DNA from 4 places in the Cobetia sp. UCD-24C genome. Region 1 is predicted to be linked to each of the others. Evidence: predicted binding sites of a transcription regulator. Region 1 holds the regulator's gene; each other region holds the start of a gene.
The links. The regulator PhoB, encoded in region 1, activates phosphate uptake and scavenging genes when phosphate is short. The targets are predictions, from matches to a motif close to TGTCATANNNNTGTCANA.

Region 1 (4,961 bases):
TACCCGATGGACAACCATCAGGTCAGCTTCGGTGACATGAAGCAGCGCCTCAAGGCGCGCTGGTGGCCCTCACTGACCTTCGGCGCCGCGGTGTTCGTCATGACGCTGGTGCCGCTGGCCAATCTGCTGTTCATCCCGGGCGCCGTCGCCGGGGCGGTACTGATGTGGCAGAGCCACTACCGTCAGTTGCCGGCGCCGCGTCGTTGAGACAGCCTGTCGCAGAGCTGGCTTGTCGCTGAACTGACTCGTCGCTAAGTTGGCTCGTCGCTGAAATAGCCGCAGCGTCGTCTGATTGACCAAACGAAACGCCCCGCAGTCGCCTCCTTTCGAGGTGGCTGCGGGGCGTTCTGCGTTGGGCTGGCGTCCGGGTCAGATCATCACGGAATCAGCACATCACTGGGCTAGCGCACTGCTGGCCTGGGGAGTGCTTGCCTGACAGGCGCGCTCGTCGGGGAAGTGACAGCGGAAGCGCGCACCCTCGCCGGGATGGCTGTCGATCTCCAGATGGCCCTGATGGCGAATCAGCACATGCTTGACGATGGCAAGCCCGAGGCCGGTGCCTCCCGTGGCGGTGCTGCGGCCCTTGTCGATGCGGTAGAAGCGCTCGGTCAGGCGCGGCAGGTGCACCGGGTCGATGCCATCCCCGTCATCTTCCACCTCGACCAGCAGACCCTGGTCATCCGCCTTCCAGCGCAGGGTGATGTGACAGTCTTCGGGGGTGTAGCGCACCGCATTGAAGACCAGATTCGAGATCGCGCTGCGCAGCTCCTGCTCCTCACCGCGCAGTGACAGGCTGGCATCGGCCTCGATGGAGAAGGTGTGGCGCCCCTGGGACAGGCCTTCGGCGTCGTCGCGGATATGGCCGAGCAGGGCGCTCATGTCGATGCAGCGACCGTTATCGGACAGTTCGTCGGTTTCCAGGCGTGACAGGGTCAGCAGGTCCTCGACCAGATGCTGCATGCGGTCGGTCTGGCTCTGCATCTGGCCCAGTCCACGCTGCCAGCGCGGTGGCAGGTCATCGGCGTAATCGGAGTAGGTCTCTAGATAGCCGGCCAGTACCGTCAGCGGCGTGCGCAGCTCATGGGAGACATTGGCCACGAAGTCGCGGCGCATCTCTTCCAGACGATAGAGGCGGGTGACGTCACGCAGCATGACCAGACGCTCGTTGTCACCGAACAGGGTGATGGAGATCTGCAGCGTCAGGTTGTCAGACAGCGGCGACTGGAGCGTCAGCGGCTCGCGGTAGGCCAGCCGATTGAAGTAGTCGATGAAGACGGGGTCACGCAGATAGTTGGTGATGTGCTGGCCGCGGTCGTGGCTGGCCTTGAGGCCGACCAGCTGCTCGGCAGCGCTGTTCCACCATTCCATGTCACCGTGGTTGTCTAGCATCACCAGGCCGTCGCGCATGGCCTCGGAGGATTCCTGGATACGGTTGAGGATGCTGCGCAGTCGCTCCTGAGCCTGACGCTGGCCCTTCTGGTAGCGGTAGAGACGATCGAGCAGGTCTCCCCAGACGCCATCGCCGGGCGGCGGCTCTTCATGGGGATTGGTGATCAGCCAGGTGTAGAGGCTCTTCAAGTGCTTGAGATGGACGAACAGATACAGCGAAAGGCCCAGCGCCAGGCCCCAGCCCAGATGGCCCAGCAGGCCACCGATCAGGCCGAAGCCACCGGCAAGGTAGCCGAGGCGCCATAGCTCGTTGGTCCAATAGCGCATGAATCCCTCAGGCCTGAGCGCTGAAGCGGTAACCGGTGCCGCGGACGGTCTGGATCAGATGCTGATGGCCTGTGCCCAGCGCCTTGCGCAGGCGACGGATGTGCACGTCCACGGTGCGCTCCTCGACATAGACATTACCGCCCCATACCTGATCGAGCAGCTGGCTGCGCGTGTAGGCACGCTCCTGATGCGTCATGAAGAACTGCAGCAGGCGATATTCGGTCGGGCCGACATCCAGCGAGTTGCCGTGGGCGGTGACGCGGTGGCTGGCCGGGTCGAGCATCAGGCCTTCGACTTCCACCGCCTCCTCGACCCCCTTGGGAGTAGTGCGACGCAGCACGGCCTTGAGACGGGCGACCAGCTCGCGCGGCGAGAAGGGCTTGGTGATGTAGTCGTCGGCGCCGGCTTCCAGGCCTTGAATCTTGTTGTCTTCCTCGCCCTTGGCGGTCAACAGGATGATCGGCAGCTCCGAGGTGGTCTCGTCACGCTTGAGACGCCGCGCGAGCTCCAGGCCACTGGTGCCCGGCATCATCCAGTCCAGCAACAGCAGATCGGGCTTTTCATCGACGACAATGGCGTGGGCGTCCTGGGCATTGTCTGCCTCCAGCACGCGGTAATCCGCCATTTCGAGGGCAACGGCGATCATCTCGCGAATCGAGGATTCATCGTCGACAATCAGTACGGTCTTGGAGCTCATCGCTAGATCCCATGCAGCAGTCGGCGCACGCGCCAGAATGACAAGTCGATGACGATTACAACCCGCTTATATGACAACGAGATGACAACTGCCAGCATGGCAGCTTGCACGCAAGCCTGCCAGCCGCCTTGGAGGCGCGGCAGGCAGGCATGAACCGTGGGCTGGGGAGCAATAGAGGGCAGGGGTCGCTTTAAATTAAATAATACTAATGTTTATGCAGGCGTCAGCTCATCGGCCAGGTCGCCAGGGCGATTCCGGCGAAGATCAGCAGACCCGTCCAATGATTGTTGAGGAAGGCCTGGAAGCAGGGCGCACGCTCACGCTCACGGATCAGACGTTGCTGCCAGACGAAGGTGCCGGCGGCGGCAGCCAGCCCCAGCCAGTAGAAGATGCCCAGCGCCAGCTGCAGGCCGATGCTGATCAACACTACCAGCATGCCCAGCTGCAACAGACCGATCATCAGCTTGTCGGCACGTCCGAACAGCACGGCGGTGGACTTGATGCCCACCTTGAGGTCGTCGTTGCGATCGACCATCGCGTAGGCGGTGTCGTAGGCCACCGTCCACATCAGGTTGGCCGCGAACAGCCACCAGCCGTATGTCGGCACCTCCTCCAGCGTCGCGGCGAAGGCCATCGGAATCGCCCAGCCGAAGGCGGCGCCCAGCACCACCTGGGGCAGATGATGGAAGCGCTTCATGAACGGATAGCTGGCCGCCAGCAGCACGGCGACGATCGACAGCAGCACCGTGGTCAGGTTGGTGAAGCACACCAGCACGAAGGCGGCCGCGACCAGCCCCCCGAACAGCGTCAGCGCCTCGCGCTCCGAAATGCGACCCGAGGTCAGCGGCCGGTCTCGCGTGCGCTCGACATGCTTGTCCCAATGGCGGTCGGCGTAGTCGTTGATCACGCAGCCGGCGGCGCGCATCAGATAGACCCCGGCGATGAAGATCAGCAGGGTCGTGCGCTCGGGAATGCCATCTGCCGCCAGCCACAGTGCCCACAGGGTCGGCCACATCAGCAGCCAGGTGCCGATGGGGCGGTCCAGCCGTGTCAGGGCGAGGTAGTCGGCCAGTCTGGAAGGACGCGAAGCGGCGGAAGTGGATGACGCGGTCATCGGGGCTCCTGGGCGGGTGGTAGTGGGCAAGGGAAGAGAGGGAAACGAGGCCAGTCGGCCACAAGGCTCAGGCCAGCTGCAGTGCGTGCTGGAAGGCCGGCGTGAAGCCCTCCTGCACCAGCACCTTGAAGCGGCCATGCGAGAACATCGAACGGCGCATCCACAGGCTGGTGGTGCGGGCCAGCGGCCTGGGGCTCGAAAGCACCAGCGGGGCGCGGCTGACATCGATGGCGCTGCGGGTCAGATCGGGCTGGCGAAACAGCCAATGGCCCAGCGAGCGCTCGCCCAGCGTCGAGAGGCGATGACCGTGGGCCAGGTCCAGCGCCGCCAGCGAGCGTGCGATCACCCATGGCGTATCGCCATGACAGAGCGCCACTTCGCGTCGCCAGACATGCCGGCGTGGGCCGATGCCCAGCAGGCGTGCCTCATCCAGCCGCGCGGGGCCGGTGTCCTGCAGCAGCAGGCGCACGCGCAGGCCCCGGAAGGGCTGGCCATCGCGTTCATCCTGCTGCTGCATGGCGCTGGCAAGACGCTGGGTCAGCGAGTCCGTCGAGGAGAGCCACGCCCACCAGCCGGCCGGCATGACACCTTGCAGCGTGGCAGCCGGCTGCCAATGACGGCGCACCGCCGCCGAAGCAACGGGTGCGGTGCGCGAGGGCGAAGGCCAGCGAGGCGCAGGCTTGCATAGGGTCTCGGCTGACGGATGAGGCGCCTCACAGGTGGAGGACTGTGGCGTGAGCGCTGCGCGATGAGGCTCGCCTGCTGGGCATCGGACCACGGTGAATTCCCTGTCAGGATGACGAAATGGCGAGTCTAGCATGGCCGGGCGGCAAGGCCTCCCGCTCAGGCATGCCTGCACTGCTGGCGGGCTGGTATGCTGGGCGCATTCATCGGCGTTCATGACGGACGCTGCTGGCGCTCTTTCATCAGCGCTTCCCTCGGATCGATCTCAGGAGATGGTGCCATGCGCGACCCTCGCACCCTTGTCATCATTGGTACCGGCATGGCGGGCATTGGTCTGGCGCGCGCGCTGCGTGCCCGTGACAAGGACAGCCGGCTGATCCTCATCAGCCAGGACAGCGGCCACGATTACGCCAAGCCGATGCTGTCCACCGCCTTCGCCAAGAAGATGTCGGCCACCGACCTGTCGCGTCAGGCGCCGGTGGCGCTGGTGGACGAGCTGAATGCCGAGCTGCGTACCCATCAACGCGTCACTGCCATCGACGGTGATGCCCGCCAGCTATGGCTGGGCGAGGAGTGTCTGGCCTATGACGAGCTGGTGCTGGCACTCGGTGCCGCGCCGCGTCGTCCCTTCCCCGTCGCCGCGGAAGTGGCCTCACGCGTGCAGAGCATCAATGACCTCGACGACTATGCGGCCTTTTGCGCGACGCTGACGAAGGCCCGCGAGCGCGGGGAAGACGGACACGTGGTGAT
Region 2 (4,961 bases), on a different contig from region 1:
GATGAATTCGGCCACGAAGGCGCTCGCCGGCTGACGGTAGATCTCGGCGGGGGTGCCGATCTGCTCGATCACACCATGGTTCATCACCACGATGCGGTCCGCCATGGCCAGGGCCTCTTCCTGGTCGTGGGTCACCATGATGGTGGTGACGCCCAGCCGTGCCTGCAGTGCCTTGATCTGACTGCGCAGATGCAGGCGTACGCGCGCATCCAGTGCCGACAGTGGCTCATCGAGCAACAGCAGCCCCGGCTCGGTCGCCAGCGCCCGCGCCAGTGCCACGCGTTGCTGCTGGCCCCCGGACAGTGCCGCCGGATACTTGCCTTCACTGCCGGCCAGGTCCACCAGGGCGAGCAGTTCCGTCACGCGGCGGCGCATCGCGTCACGCGCATCGCGCCGATTGCGCAGCCCATAGGCCACGTTGTCGAACACGGTGAGATTGGGGAACAGCGCATAGGACTGGAAGACGATGCCGAAGTCGCGCGCCTGCGGCGGCAGACGCGAGATGTCCTGGCCGCGCTGGTGGATAGTGCCTTCGCTCTGCGGCGCAAGCCCGGCGATGGCGCGCAGCAAGGTGGTCTTGCCACAGCCGGAGGGGCCGAGGAAGCACACGAACTCGCCTTCGCGGATCGCGAGGTCGATCTCGCTCAGGGCCGTGAACTGGCCATAGCGCTTGGTGAGGCCGCTGATCTTGAGGTGAATACTGTCTGACGACGCAGAACGCGTGGCGAGTGCCTGAGGCGCTGCGTCACGCGCAGGCGCCCGGGCTGCAGGGGCGGATACCGCGCGCGGCGAGGCGCCGGCAGTCGCTGGCGGCGCTTGACGCGAGGCGTGATGACGCGGGGCGTGATGACGCGGGGGGGCGGTCACAAGAGACATGCGAGAAACTCCCGACCCCGGCGCAAGGCGCCGGGGCAATGACGAAGGTGGCTGGGCGTGACTTATTGACTGTCGGACTTGCCGTCGTAACGGCGCTGCCATTCGGCGAGCACTGCATCCCGCTGGTTGGCCGCCTTGGCAAAGTCAGCCTCGATCATCATCTCGGTGATGTTGGCCGGATAATGCTCGATCGGCTTGGCCACCCCCGGATAGGCCACGACCGCATAGCCTTCGTTGTAGAGTTCATTGGCCGGCTCGGATACTGCCCAATCCATCAGTGTCTGCGCCGCCTCACGCTTGTCGGTGCCCTTCATGATCGCCGCGGCTTCCATGTCCCAGCCCAGCCCTTCCTCGGGGAAGACCAGGTCCACCGGTGCGCCCTGTGCCTTGAGGCGCGCGCCTCGGAAGGCGAAGGACACACCGACCACGGCCTCGCCGGAACCGGCCAGATTGCAAGGCGCGGAGCCTGAGTGGGTGTAGCGGGCAATGTTGTCGTGCAGGCGGTCCATGTACTCCCAGCCGCCCTCGTCACCCCACAGCTGCAACCAGCTGGCGACATCCAGATAACCGGTACCGGAAGAACTCGGGTTGGGCATGATCACGTGGCCCTTGAACTCGGGACGCGTGAGGTCTTCCCAGGACGTCGGCTTGGGCACTCCCAGACGCTCACCTTCGACGGTGTTGTAGCAGAGCGAGGCGACCCAGGCGTCCATCCCGACCCAGGACGGGTCTTGGCCATCACGGTAGGCGGGGTCGACGAACTTGGTATCCAGCGCCTCGACTCCCTTGGGGGCATAACGCGACAGCATGCCCTCCTTCTCGAGCACCAGCAGGCTGGTCGCGGCCAGGCCCCACACCACATCCGCCTGCGGGTTGTCCTTCTCGGCCAGCAATCGTGCGGTGATCACGCCCGTGGAGTCGCGTACCCATTTGATGTCGATATCCGGATGCGCCTGCTGGAAGCGCTCGGCATATTTCTGCAGATCATCGGACTCCACCGCGGTATAGACGGTGAGCTCGGTGGCCGCCTGGGCATTGAGGGAAACGACTAGACCAACGGCACTGGCCAGCAAGGAACGGGTGAGGAAGGAACGGGTCAAGAAGGACATCGGGACTCTCCAACGCTTGGAATGAATGGCTCTCGCCATCTGGTATATACCAAGAGTATGAGCGGGCCGAATGACACCCCCGTGACAGTCAGTTGAAGGCCCGGTGAAACAGTGTTACCTCATATAGCGTCCCTGCAGCGCGGGCTCAGGGCTTGTTCTTGAGCGTGACGGTGATGCACAGCGCATTGTGCAGCCAGCGCTCTTCGTCATAGCCGATGGGACGATGCTGCTCATCGAAGGTAGCGCGACGCACGGTCAGACCGGGACTACCCATGGCGACCCCCAGCTCCCGGGCGGCCTGCTCCCCCAGCGACTCGGAGTAGAAGCGCAGCTCACGGTGGGCCAGCGTCAGGCCATAGCGTCCGCGCAGCTCCGCCCACAGTGACACCCCGAACTGGCCCTCCTCGAGCAGTCCCGGGGCACGCTCCGGCACCACCCACATCGACTCGCTGAGCACGGCGCGCTCATCCACGAAACGCCGGCGGCGAATATGATAGAGCGGTGTCTGGGCCGCCAGGCCCAGCGCTTGCGCAGCCGGTGGGTAGGCCTGAACATCGGTCAGCAGCACTTCCGTCCGTGGCCGCCGCCCCTGCGCCGTCACATAGTCATTGAAGCCGGAGTCACGCGTGGGGTCGTAATCCAGTCGCGGCGGCGACACGAACCACCCACGCCGATTGCTGCGATGAATGCGCCCTTCTCCCTCCAGCTGCCCCAACGCCTGACGCAACGTCACGCGCGTGGTATCGAAGCGCTCGGCCAGCACTCGTTCAGAAGGCAAACGCCCCTCTTCAAAGGCATCAGGGTCCTTCAGCTGTTCGCGCAGGCGATCGGTAAGGTGGAGGTAATACGCATCACTCATGACGAGGAGTCCTGACCAAAGATGAAGAGGGTTGCCACTACCGGGTAATAACACGGCGCCGCTTGCCCCGCCGGCGAAGAAAATGCCCGGGACTCTGTGCCGCCAAACGGCTGGATGCTCCAGAAACTATCACATTCGCGTGACTCGCACTGGCCTGCCAGCTTACGTGCCGCTGGCGTTGCCGGATTTGATGACAGCCGCCTGGTTGAGCTCACAGGCGTGGATGGCGGTGGGATGGCACGCTGATGTTCAAGAGGGGGTGAACGCACAATGCGCAGCCTCTAAGGGCTGCGCATCGAATGGACAAACAGGAAACGTATGACCTACGGGATAACTCAGAACTCGCTGACGGTATTCAGGTACTGCTGCATATCCCCGACCATGGCCTGCTCCAAGAGCTTGCCTGTCTCGATGGCATAGGGCTGCTGGAAGTGAATGTCCCACAGGTCTGACTCCGTGCGCCAATGCTCGTATATCACCAGCGTGTCGTCCTGCCCGTCGATGGTATACAGATCAAACACGAGATTGCCCGGCTCCTCACTGCGCGTCTTCGCCACATGCGTGGTGAATTGCTGCAGCAATCGAGCGCGATATTCTTCCTTGATCTTGAAGATGAAGAAGATACTGAATACCTCATCTTCCGGCTGCACGTGCCTGGGGTTCGCCTCATGCAATGGCGCCGGGTCAGTATCGTTCAAGGGCATCACCTCGAATGGCGATGCCAACGCCGTGTCAGCCAGTTTCAGCAGGGCTTGCGCGTATGGCTGATTCACATGTGCCTGATGCGCCTCAGCACTTGCCCAGCGCTCGTAGGCGAAGATGGTGGTGGGAGAATCCTTGGCCACGAAGAAACGCATTTCCAGCATCCCCGGTTCAGCCGCTGAGCCCAGCTTGTTGTCAGCCAAGGCCTGCTTGAAGGTAGCGAGTTGTTCGGGCTTGACGTCAAATTTCACGATCAAGGTGAGCATGGAGATGCCCCTTATAGTCAGTGGTTGTCATCGGCCCAACGGCAAGATCTGCTGCGTCACGTGGCAGCAGGTCTGTCTCGGGAAGTGACTGACACTATCTTTCGCTGCTTGGCTGAAAAACCCGCGGCACAGAGAAAGACTTTCAATGAAACCTTGAACACGGAAACGTTGGAGTACCCGACAACAAGGCTGACCAGTTGGTGCTGAACGCACTGACAGGACGCTGAGCTCCCTGTTTCCCGACTGATGGCCATGGGTAGGCAATGGCGTACGAAATCACCCTCACGCCATTCCCACCAGCAGTACCCTCCCAACTATAATTCCCAAACAAAATTCTATATACGGAAATCTATTTCTACATGTGAAAAACAGTTTGACACCTTTGGCGTCACTTCATAGCCTGTAGGCCAAATTCAGGAGGAGTGATGCATGCGCACTGACAAGAACTTCATCAACAACGAATTCGTCGCCTCATCCCAGGGCGAGATGATTTCGGTCTACAACCCGGCCACCGAAGCACTGGTAGGTCAGGTGCAGGCAGCAACCACTGACGAAGCGCTTGAAGCGGTGAGCATTGCGGCCAAGGCGCAGAAGGACTGGCGTGCCAAGACCAGCACCGAGCGTGCCGGCTACATGCACAAGCTTGCCGAGGCGCTGATGGCGCGCAAGGATGCCATCGGCCAGGCATTGGCAGATGAGTCCGGCAAGAGCCTGGAAGACGCCACCAATGAAGCCGTCTACGCCGCCGACATCACGCGCTACCACGCCGAGTGGGCACGTCGTATCGAGGGCGAGATCGTCCCCAGCGACACTCCCAATGAAAGCCTGCTGCTGCAGCGTGAGCCCATCGGCGTCGTGGCCTGCCTGATTCCGTTCAACTACCCGGTGTTCACCCTGCTGCGCAAGATCGCCCCGGCGCTGATCACCGGCAACGCCGTGGTCGTGCGTCCGAGCAACAACACCCCGACCTCCGCCTTCGAGATCGCCAAGGCGATTCAGGATGCCGGCATTCCGGCAGGCATCGTCAACATCCTGGCGATGGACCACGGCACCGCGGAAGCCGTCTGCACGCACCCCAAGGTGGGCATGATCACCCTGACCGGTAGCGTCGGCGCCGGTCGCAAGGTGCTGGAATATTCCCAGGTCAAC
Region 3 (4,961 bases), on a different contig from region 1:
ATTCCAGCCGTAGATGAACATGATCACGAACAGCGCCGCGATGTTGGTCTTCGACAGCGGCAGCAGGATGTCCTTGAGAAAGCGCCACGGCCCAGCGCCATCGATGCGCGCGGCCTCGACCAGTTCCGCCGGGATGGTCAGGTAGAACTGGCGCAGCAGGAAGGTCGCGGTGGCGCTGGCGATCAGCGGCAGGATCAGGCCGGCGTAGCTGTCCAGCATGTTGAGGTCGGCCACCACCTTGAAGGTCGGCAGGATTCGTACCTCCACCGGCAGCATCAGGGTGATGAAGATCAGCCAGAAGCACAGCTTGCGGAAGCGGAATTCGAAGAAGACGATCGCGTAGGCGGCCAGCACCGAGATGATGATCTTTCCGATGGCGATGCCCAGTGCCATCAGCATCGAGTTGAACAGCAGGGTCATCACGTCGGCGCCGAGAGTGCTGACCGGGTCTGCCAGCAGCTGGCGATAGTTGTCCAGGCCAGCCTCGCCGATCCAGACGGGGGCGACGTTGGAGTAGAGGTCACCCATCTCGTGGGTACTGGCGCTGAAGGCGATCCAGACCGGCAGGAAGAACAGTGCGCAGCCGACGATCAGCAGGGCATGGCTTGCGATATCAAGCCCGGGGCGGTTGTAGCGCATCAGTACTGCACCTTCTTCTCGACATACTTGAACTGGATCAGCGTCAGCACGCCGACGATGACCATCAACAACACCGACTGGGCAGCACTCGAGCCCAGGTCCTGCCCGACGAAACCATCTTCATAGACCTTGTAGACCAGGGTGCGCGTCGAGCCGGCCGGGCCGCCCTGGGTGGTGGCATCGATGGTGCCGAAGGTCTCGAAGAAGGCGTAGACCACGTTCATCACCAGCAGGAAGAAGCTGGTCGGCGAGAGCAGCGGGAAGGTGATGGTCCAGAAACGCCGCCAGGGCCCGGCGCGGTCCATCGCGGCCGCTTCCAGTAGGCTCTTGGGTATCGCCTGCAGACCGGCGAGGAAGAACACGAAGTTGTAGCTCATCTGCTTCCAGATCGAGGCCAGCACCACCAGCAACATGGCCTGATCGCCATTGAGCTTGTGATTCCAGTCGATGCCGATGGCGGATAGCAGCTCCGGCAGAATGCCCAGCGTCGGGTCGAACAGGAACAGCCACAGCACCCCGGCCACGGCGGGCGCCACGGCGTAGGGCCATATCAGCAGGGTCTTGTAGGCGTGTGCGCCGCGCAGCACGCGGTCGGCCAGTACGGCCAGCCCCAGCGCCAATGCCATGGCGCCGAAGGCCACCGCAAAGGAGAAATAGGTGGTCGTCCATAGTGTCGTGAGATATTCCGGCTCGCTCAGCACGCTGACGAAGTTGCTCAGCCCGGTGAATTCCCGCGAGAGCCCGAAGGCATCCTCGACATAGAAGGCCTGTTCGATGGCCTGGTAGGCCGGCCAGAAGAAGAACACGGCCACGATCAGCAGCTGGGGTGCCAGCAGTATCCAGGGCGTGATGGGGTGTCGATTGAAATGGGCCATGCAGCAGGGGTCTCGCAAGCAAGGAGGGACTGGGTGGTTCCGTCGGTAGCACGGAGTCGGCAAGTCTCGGCCGCTCCTGCGCCATCAAGCCGTGAGAGAAGGGAAAGGACACCGGATGTCGGATGCGCTTTCCGCTCTCTGGCTGGAGAAAATAGCGGGAGGGCGAGCCCGGCATGGGCCCGCCCCCGGTGTGGCGATGATCAGCCGTTGGCGCGTTCGAACTTCTCGAGCAGCGAATCGCCGCGCTTGACGGCGTTGTCGAGGCCGTCCTGCACGCTTTCCTTGCCGGAGAAGATCTTCTCCAGCTCTTCATTGATCACGTCGCGAATCTGCACCATGTTGCCCAGACGCAGGCCCTTGGAGTTCTCGGTCGGCGTCGCGGAGGTCATCTGGGTGATGGCGACGTCGGTGCCCGGGTTCTCGGCGTAGAAGCCCTGTTCGCGCGTCAGCTCTGCCGCGGCAGTCGTGATCGGCAGATAGCCGGTGAACTGGTGCCAGTCGGCCTGCACTTCGGGCTTGGAGAGGTACTGGAAGAACTTGGCGACGCCCTGGTATTCCTCATCGCTGTGACCGGAAAGCACCCACAGCGAGGCGCCACCGATGATGGAGTTCTGCGGCGTCTCGATCACGTCGCTGTCATAGGGCAGCGGTGCCACGCCGAACTCGAAGCCCTTGGCGCTTTCCTTGACGCCGGCATAGCTGGCGGAAGAGCCCATCATCATCGCGCACTCGCCGGAGTAGAACTTGGGCGCCGCGTCATCGAAGCGACCGCCGAACACGAAGCGCTTGTCGGCCTGCCAGTCATCGAGACGCTGGATGTGATCGACCACGGCGGTCGTGTTGAATTCAAGACGGGTATCGGTGCCGGCGAAGCCATTGGCCTGGCTGGCGAAGGGCACATCGTTGCGCGCCGAGAAGTTCTCCAGCATCACCCAGGACGGCCAGGTGGTGGTCAGGCCACAGCTGGCGGCGCCGGAATCGACGACCTTCTTGAGCGCGGCGCCCATTTCCTGCCAGGTCTGCGGGAGGGAGTCGACGCCCGCCTTGGCCAGCACGTCCTTGTTGTAGTAGGTCACCGGCGTCGAGGAGTTGAACGGCAACGACAGCATCTTGCCGTCGGTGTCGGTGTAATAGCCGGTGACGGCAGACAGGTAGGCGTTCGGATCGAAGGCGGTGCCTTCCTGCGGCGCGAAGTCTGCCATCAGCTGATGCACCGGGACGATCGCGCCCTTGGCACTCATCATGGTGGCGGTGCCGACCTCGAAGATCTGCACGATGTCCGGGCCCTTGCCGGCGCGGAAGGCGGCGATGGCGGAGGTCATGGTCTCGGAGTAGTTGCCCTTGAAGACCGGCTTGACGACGTAGTCGTCCTGGCTTGCATTGAAGTCGGCCGCGATCTCGTCGACCTTCTTGCCGAGCCCGCCCCCCATGGCGTGCCACCATTCCACCTCGGTGGCGGCGAGGGCACTGGCGGAGGCGGAGGCGAAACCGATGGCCAGTGCGAGGCTGGCGAGGCGACGAGTCGCGGTGGCAGTCGTGCGGGTGCTTGCATGATGAGTCGGGCGGCGCATGGTCAAACTCCTGAGAGGTTCCCCTGGCCAGCTTCCGCAACAAAGAAGAAGGACGCTGGCCGCTGACGATCGATGGCGACGATCAAGTGAACATTTTCTTGTTCTTTTGATGATCGTCCGAAAAGCGTAGACGACTCTATAGCGCCCGCCTTACAACTTTGTGACAGGGAGATGTTCATTCGAGCGAGGCTGAACTTATGACTGAGCTTGTGACTGAGCAGCGAGTGTGTGGCGTCGCCAGCTCGGCTCAGGCTGGCAAGCGAGGCGCCGGGGGCAACTCAAGGCCGGAATAAGCGGCCGGCGAGCGAGTGTGCTAGTCTTGCGCGCTGAAAATGCCTGTGGCGGAGAACGCGATGAAAGTGGTTGAAGTGAGTGCCGGTGCCCGACGTGATGCCTGTCTGGCGATGCTGTGCGCCGAAGTCCATGGCCGCGAGGGTGGTCTGGATGCGCTGGTGAGTTACGCCGGCGTGCGTGGGGTGTGGTTCGAGAATGAGATGGCGCGCCTGTTCGCGCTGGTCGACGATGCCGAGCGCATCCACTCTGCGGCGCTGCTGGTACTCGACGAGAACGCACGTGGCCTGAATCTGGCGCTGTGGGCGACGCCGACGGTGCATCGCGGTCACGACCACGGCATCGCGCTGGTCTCCCAGCTGTCCGATCACGGCCGCCTGCAGGTGCGCATCACCGACAGCTCACTGGTCAGCGTGCTGCGTCGCGCCGGCATCAACGACTGGCTGGAGGCCGAGGCCGAAGGCGATCAACCGCGCGAGCTGGTCGGCATGAATCCGGCCGCGCGTGTCGGCAACCTGGCGGCCCTCGACGCGCCGCTGCGCCTGGACCGCGAGCGCATCAAGCGCTCCTTCAAGGCGCGCCCGAAGGACTTCGAGACCTACAAGAACGCCTTCGTGCGTGACCTGGAGCACTTCGCGCGTCATATCTGAGGATGAGATGACGCAAGCGAATGACATGCTCTACCAAGACAAAGGCCCCGCTCATTGAGCGGGGCCTTTGTGGTTCTGCGATCAGCGATCAGCGATCAATTCCTGTATCGATCAGGCGGCGTCCTGCTGCGGGTTGGAGGCGGTGCCGTCACTCGCCATCGGCTTGCGCACGAAGGCATCGAAATCGAAGTGGTCGACGGTCAGCATGTCGAGTACCTCGGCTTCGAAGACGCGCATGAAGTCGCCATCCTCAGCGGACAGGATACCGGCCTCGACCGCCGCTTCGATGCGCGCTTCCGGTGACAGGGCGTCGGCCGGGATCTCGCCCTTGTGATAGGCCTTGGCCAGCGCCTTGTAGATCGGCTCGGCGCGCGGGTAGTCCTTGAGCAGCGCGTTGTAGCGGGCGAGGGCGTTGTCCTGCTGGTCTTCGTCCTGCGCGTCCCAGGTGTTGTCGGTCAGCTTGGCACGCAGTGCAGTGTCGGTAGAGACGGCGCGGGCGATCTCGCGCGTCAGGCTGTCCTTGGGCATGGCGAACTGACGGCCACGCGGCAGGGCGATCACGCGCAGGGCAGTGCCCAGTGCGCGGTTGGGCAGGTTGGCGAACAGCTCATCCAGTGCCTTTTCCGCGCGGTGCAGCAGCCACTGCATGCTGTAGTGGAACAGCGCCTCTTCGTGTTCGCAGGCCTCGGATTCGTGCCACTGCTTGAGTGTCAGTGACGCCAGGTAGAGGTTGGAGAGCACGTCGCCCAGGCGTGCCGACAGCATCTCGCGCGCCTTGAGGCTGGAGCCGAGGCTTGCCATGGCCGCATCGGCGGACAGCGAGAAGGCGGCGCTGAAGCGGTTGATGTGGCTGGCGTAGGGCGTGGCGACGGCGTCGAAGCCGGTGGCCTTGCCGCCGATACCGAAGCTCTGGGTGAAGGCGCGTGCCGCGTTGC
Region 4 (4,961 bases), on a different contig from region 1:
CGGGTTTGCCGATATAGCGCGCCCGCTTGCTGGCGGTAACCTGCTCGACATCGACCATCACCAGGCCGTCGATGCAGTAACCGAAATCGGCGTCGACACTGAAATCGAGGAAACGGGTGCCACCGGGCTCGGTGACCTCGGCGTACTGTTTGTAGAGCGTCGGCACCGTCACACCCATCGCATCCAGCTGGGCACGCAGGCGGCGGAAATCGCCATCGGCGTCCTGACCATCGAACAGCCGCTCCGCTTCATGGGCGGCGCTGCCCGGCACGCTCTGGGCGACCGGTGCCCGCGCACGTGCCAGCCCCTCATCATCCCCGTAATAGTGACGGTAGTAGCTGACGATCAGTGCCCTGGCAGCCTCCGGATAGCTGTTGGAGAGCGTGACCGGGCCGAACAGCCAGCGAATCTCGGGATGACAGCGCAGATAGGCGCCCAGCCCCTGCCACAGGTAATCGAGGCTGCGCCGCCCCCAGTAACGCGGCTGCACGAAGCTGCGCCCCAGCTCCAGACCGTCCTGCATGCGCTCGAACATCTCGGGCGTGAAGCGGAACAGGGTCGGACTGTAGAGCCCCTTCTCGCCATGTGCCGCCATGATCTTGCGCACCTCACCGATGCGATAGGCACCGGCGATCTCGAGATCGGCGTCATCCCACAGCACCAGATGACGGTAGTGGGCGTCATAGCGATCGATGTCGCGCCGCTCACCGGTGCCCTCGCCGACCCGCCGGAAACTGATCTCACGCAGTCGCCCGATCTCGCGCATCACGCTGGAGCCGGGGAAGGCATCGAACAGATAGATCTTCTTGCCGTCGCGGGTCTCGCCCAGCAATTCACAGGGCGTCAATTCCTCACGCAGCGCCTGGCGTTCCTCCGGATGGCCGATGGCCTTCTCGGTCACGAACAGGCCACGCTTGCCGCGCCCGATGCGATACAGGTGCTTGCGCAGCAGGCGCGTCTTGGCGTTGGTATTGAGGGCATCACTGTCGAGGCGCTCCAGCGGAATCAGCTCGCCGATGCGCAGCTTGAGCTGACGCTCGCGCTGGCGAAACATCTCGTGGGCCAGCAGGGGCGTACCGAAGCTGCGGTTGATCGACGACAGCGCATAGAAGAGCGTCGAGTTGCGCCCGCTGACGTGGATAGGCAGCACCGGCGCGTTGGTCTTGCGCGCGAAATGCAGGAAGCCCGACAGCCACTTGCCGTCACGTGGCCCGGTCGGGCCTGCACGCGAGACCTCGCCGGCAGGGAAGATGATCACGGCCTCTTCATTCATCAGCGCATCGCAGATCTGACCACTGCTCTTGCGATAGCCACGGCGACTGAGATTGTCCAGCGGCAGCAGCAAGGGTGCCAGCGGCTCGACCTTCATCAGGATGTCGTTGGCGACGATCTTGACGTCGCGGCGCACTTCGCCGACCAGCTTGAGCAGTGCGAGGCCGTCCAGTGATCCCAGCGGATGGTTGGCGACGATGACGACACGCCCGTAGGCCGGAATGTTCTCGCGCTCCCGCGAGGACACCGAGTAGCCGAAGGAGAAGTGATCGAGCACGCGGTCAATGAAGTCGAAGCCGCGCTGGTCCGAGTTCTCGCCGAGGAAGGCATTGATCTCGCCCTCGTGCACCAGGCGCCGTAGCATGGCCAGAGCTGGCCGCCGGATCAGCGGGTGACGTTTGGCAAAGGCAGGATACTTGGCAGCGATGACGCGGGCAGTATCGATCATGCTCTCTCCTTGGCCGCACGGAGTGCGGAACGCGATGTCTGGATCATGGGGCTTGATATCACGTCAGGTTCGCGCCACTTCATGACAGATGCGTCACAGTCCCCGTACAGTGAGATGACAGTCGCCCACGTGATCCGCGGCCGATGCGCCCCGGCACAGAGATCATCCGCGTACGAACAGGCAGCGCGACTGCCACGCCAAGGAGAGAGCGAATGTTTGCGATAGCCGTCGAGAATGAATCACTGGTCTGGCAGGAAACCGAGGCCCCGCACGGGATCGCCTCGGATGAGGTGCGTATCGAGGTGGCCTGGGCCGGCGTCAACCGCGCCGACCTGATGCAGCGCGCCGGCCAATATCCGCCCCCCGAAGGTGCCAGTCAGATTCTGGGGCTGGAGGTCAGTGGCACCATTCGTGAGGTCGGCCGCCACGTCGAGCGCTTCAAGGTCGGTGATCCGGTCTGTGCGCTGCTGTCCGGTGGCGGCTATGCCGAGGAAGTGGTCGTCAACGCCCTGCAGGTGTTGCCGGTGCCGGAGGGCTATAGCCTGCGAGACGCCGCCGCGCTGCCGGAGATGTTCGCCACCGCCTGGCTGAACCTGTTCATCGAGGGCAATCTCAAGCACAAGGAGCGCGTGCTGCTGCACGCCGGTGCCAGCGGCATCGGTACCACCGCCATCCAGCTGTGCGGGCTGTTCGGGCATCCGTGCTTCGTGACCGTCGGCAGCCAGGAAAAGCTGGAGACCTGCCTGCGCCTCGGCGCGGATGCCGGCTGGAATCGCCACGATGGCAGCTTCGTCGAGGCCGTGAACGACTGGGGCGGCGCCGACATGATTCTCGACCCGGTGGGCGGCGGCTATCTGGCCGACAATCAGCAGGTGCTGAAACAGGATGGCCGCATGGTATTGATCGGTCTGATGGGCGGGCGCATGGATGAGCTGGATCTGGGTCGCATGCTGATGAAGCGTCAGCGCCTGATCGGCTCGACCCTGCGCTCGCGCTCCCCCGATGGCAAGGGCATGGTGCTGGATGCGCTCTACGTGCATGTGTGGCCACGCCTGGCGCGGGGTGAGCTGCGCCCGCATATCGACAAGAGCTGGCCGATCCAGGAAGCCGATGCCGCGCATGCCTATGTGCAGGACAACGCCAGCACCGGCAAGGTGTTGCTGGCGGTGACGGGTGCCTGAGCCTCGTCATGGCGCTGATGACATCAGCAGCATGAAAAAAGCGACAGCATGAAAAAGCGGCAGCCCAGTGGGCTGCCGCTTTTTTGGCTTTATTGACGCTATCTCGTGCTCGCTGCTCCGCCTGACAACATCTGACCTGACAACACCCGGCCTGACAGCAGTGTCGCTCATGCCGCCAGGCGTAGACCCCGAGGCACCTGGCAGAGGCTTATTCGCTGCGCCCGATCGACTGGGCTTTCTGCCAGGTGAGTTGCAGCAGACGGGCGTCGTCTCCGGCGCGATGGCGCTGGATGCCACCCTCGGCGATCACCGCTTCCTTGAGCTCCGCCCAGCAATTCAGCTGCTCCTCATCGAGCAGCCGTCTGAGCGCCTCGAGACGAAAGCGCGGCAGCATGCCGGCATGATAGAACAGCAGCGAGAGCCAGGTATTGTCGTAGCCCCAGCTGTCGCTATAGGCGATTCCCGCCTCACCCAGCTCATCATTGACCCACTGCGCCACCTCACGCACTGGCCGCCCTTCGCGTGCCAGCCGCGCCCGTGAGATGCCGTGCAACAGCTCCGCCTTCGGGTCCCAATGCACCCACTCATCAAGAGGCTGTATCAGGAAGGCGCAACTGCTGCCGTCGGCACGCGCCAGCCCGATCTCGATCGGATAGCTACCACGGCCAAAGCCGGAGGCTTCAATATCGAGCAGAATAGGCAGCGTCACACGAATCTCCCAAGGTATCTCAGGCAGACAGGGCCCGGGCGAGAAGAGGTTGAATGTCCTCAGGTTACGGGAATTGCCCCCTGCTTGGCGAGTCCTGAGCGCGACGCTGTCAACGCAGGCATCAGGTCGATCTGCTCCATCACGCTGGCATCACGTTCAAGAGACGCGCGCGGGAGGGCCAGAGACGACAACGCCCTCACGAAGAGGGCGTTGTCACTGGCAGCGAGGGCAGCACATCAGCTGGTACATCCGGTCAGTACATCAGCTCAGTGCAGGTCTGCCTCGCCACCCGTGCGGGCGTGGGCTTCCCACTGCTCGGCCTTGTGCGGGCAGACCGCCAGACCGAGGGAGCCTTCACGATAGGCACGCGCCAGGCGCTGGGCCGCGAGAGCATGGCGGCACTCGGCGGCACGTGCGTACCAGGTCACGGCCTTGGCCGGATCGCTCTGATACTGGGCACAGCCATACTCATAGATACGCGCCGCCTGATACTGGGCATGCACGTCGCCGGCCTGCGCGGCCTTGATGACGAAACGCGCGCCCTTGGCCTTTTCCTGAGCGGAGTTGCCGCGCTGGAACAGCATGTGCCCGTACAATGACAACGCACCGGTGTGACCGGCATTGGCGCAGTGATTGAACAGACGCATGGTCAGACGATGCTTCTGCTGAGAGCCGGACAGCCAGGAGGCGTGGAACAGACGCTCCGCCAGGCGGTATTTCAGTCCAGTCATCAGGGTTGGGGCCTGCGGCATGACGAGTAACCTTGATACAGAATAAGAGGGGTGACGCCGTGTCCTGGCCCGATCCTGAGCCCGCGACGCTATTCTCCTTGCCAACACTGTCAGTTTGCCCTTGCGGGCGGCCTAGAAAGACTGCTCCCCTGACAGCGGGGCGCCAAGCATACTCGCGCAATCGGGGGGACTCAAGCCCGCCTTGTGGGTTTTTGTTACGCTGCTAATATGTGCGCCATCCTTGGGGTAAAGTACGCGCGCGAACCGCGCGCCACGCGCGTGCTGGAAGCACTCGTCCTGCCCGCTACATTGACACCTACCCGATAGGGGAATCCTGCATGCAACGTAGAGCTCTTGGCCGTACTGGCATCGACGTCAGTCTGCTATGCCTTGGCACCATGACCTTCGGCGAGCAGAACAGCGAAGCCGATGCCCACCAGCAGCTGGACCGCGCGCTCGACGCTGGCATCGACTTCATCGATACCGCCGAGATGTATCCGGTGCCCCCGAATGGCGAGACCCAGGGCCGTACCGAGGAATACATCGGCAGCTGGCTGGCGGCACGCGGCAATCGTGATCAGGTCAAGATCGCCACCAAGGTCACCGGCCCGGGCATGGAT

Region 2: the regulator PhoB is predicted to act here: its motif matches at 2,055-2,072, upstream of AOG28_RS07205 (putative 2-aminoethylphosphonate ABC transporter substrate-binding protein).
Region 3: the regulator PhoB is predicted to act here: its motif matches at 3,234-3,251, upstream of ugpB (sn-glycerol-3-phosphate ABC transporter substrate-binding protein UgpB).
Region 4: the regulator PhoB is predicted to act here: its motif matches at 1,801-1,818, upstream of AOG28_RS16955 (GNAT family N-acyltransferase).

The regions. Positions count from the first base shown of each region.
Region 1 covers NZ_LJTD01000006.1:81,999-86,959, reverse strand. The annotation lists gene cysZ (sulfate transporter CysZ) at 1-207, shown strand, start outside; gene phoR (phosphate regulon sensor histidine kinase PhoR) at 394-1,716, opposite strand; gene phoB (phosphate regulon transcriptional regulator PhoB) at 1,724-2,413, opposite strand; gene ubiA (4-hydroxybenzoate octaprenyltransferase) at 2,637-3,527, opposite strand; gene AOG28_RS10130 (chorismate--pyruvate lyase family protein) at 3,595-4,152, opposite strand; gene AOG28_RS10125 (NAD(P)/FAD-dependent oxidoreductase) at 4,492-4,961, shown strand, end outside.
Region 2 covers NZ_LJTD01000004.1:176,619-181,579, reverse strand. The annotation lists gene AOG28_RS07210 (putative 2-aminoethylphosphonate ABC transporter ATP-binding protein) at 1-876, opposite strand, end outside; gene AOG28_RS07205 (putative 2-aminoethylphosphonate ABC transporter substrate-binding protein) at 939-1,985, opposite strand; gene AOG28_RS07200 (UTRA domain-containing protein) at 2,131-2,844, opposite strand; gene AOG28_RS07195 (putative quinol monooxygenase) at 3,180-3,812, opposite strand; gene aldA (aldehyde dehydrogenase) at 4,242-4,961, shown strand, end outside.
Region 3 covers NZ_LJTD01000001.1:476,300-481,260, reverse strand. The annotation lists gene ugpE (sn-glycerol-3-phosphate ABC transporter permease UgpE) at 1-639, opposite strand, end outside; gene ugpA (sn-glycerol-3-phosphate ABC transporter permease UgpA) at 639-1,514, opposite strand; gene ugpB (sn-glycerol-3-phosphate ABC transporter substrate-binding protein UgpB) at 1,715-3,085, opposite strand; gene AOG28_RS02040 (hypothetical protein) at 3,439-4,026, shown strand; gene AOG28_RS02035 (acyl-CoA dehydrogenase) at 4,138-4,961, opposite strand, start outside.
Region 4 covers NZ_LJTD01000017.1:43,672-48,632, forward strand. The annotation lists gene AOG28_RS16955 (GNAT family N-acyltransferase) at 1-1,720, opposite strand, end outside; gene AOG28_RS16960 (NAD(P)H-quinone oxidoreductase) at 1,933-2,901, shown strand; gene AOG28_RS16965 (3'-5' exonuclease) at 3,110-3,610, opposite strand; gene AOG28_RS16970 (tetratricopeptide repeat protein) at 3,877-4,362, opposite strand; gene AOG28_RS16975 (NADP(H)-dependent aldo-keto reductase) at 4,680-4,961, shown strand, end outside.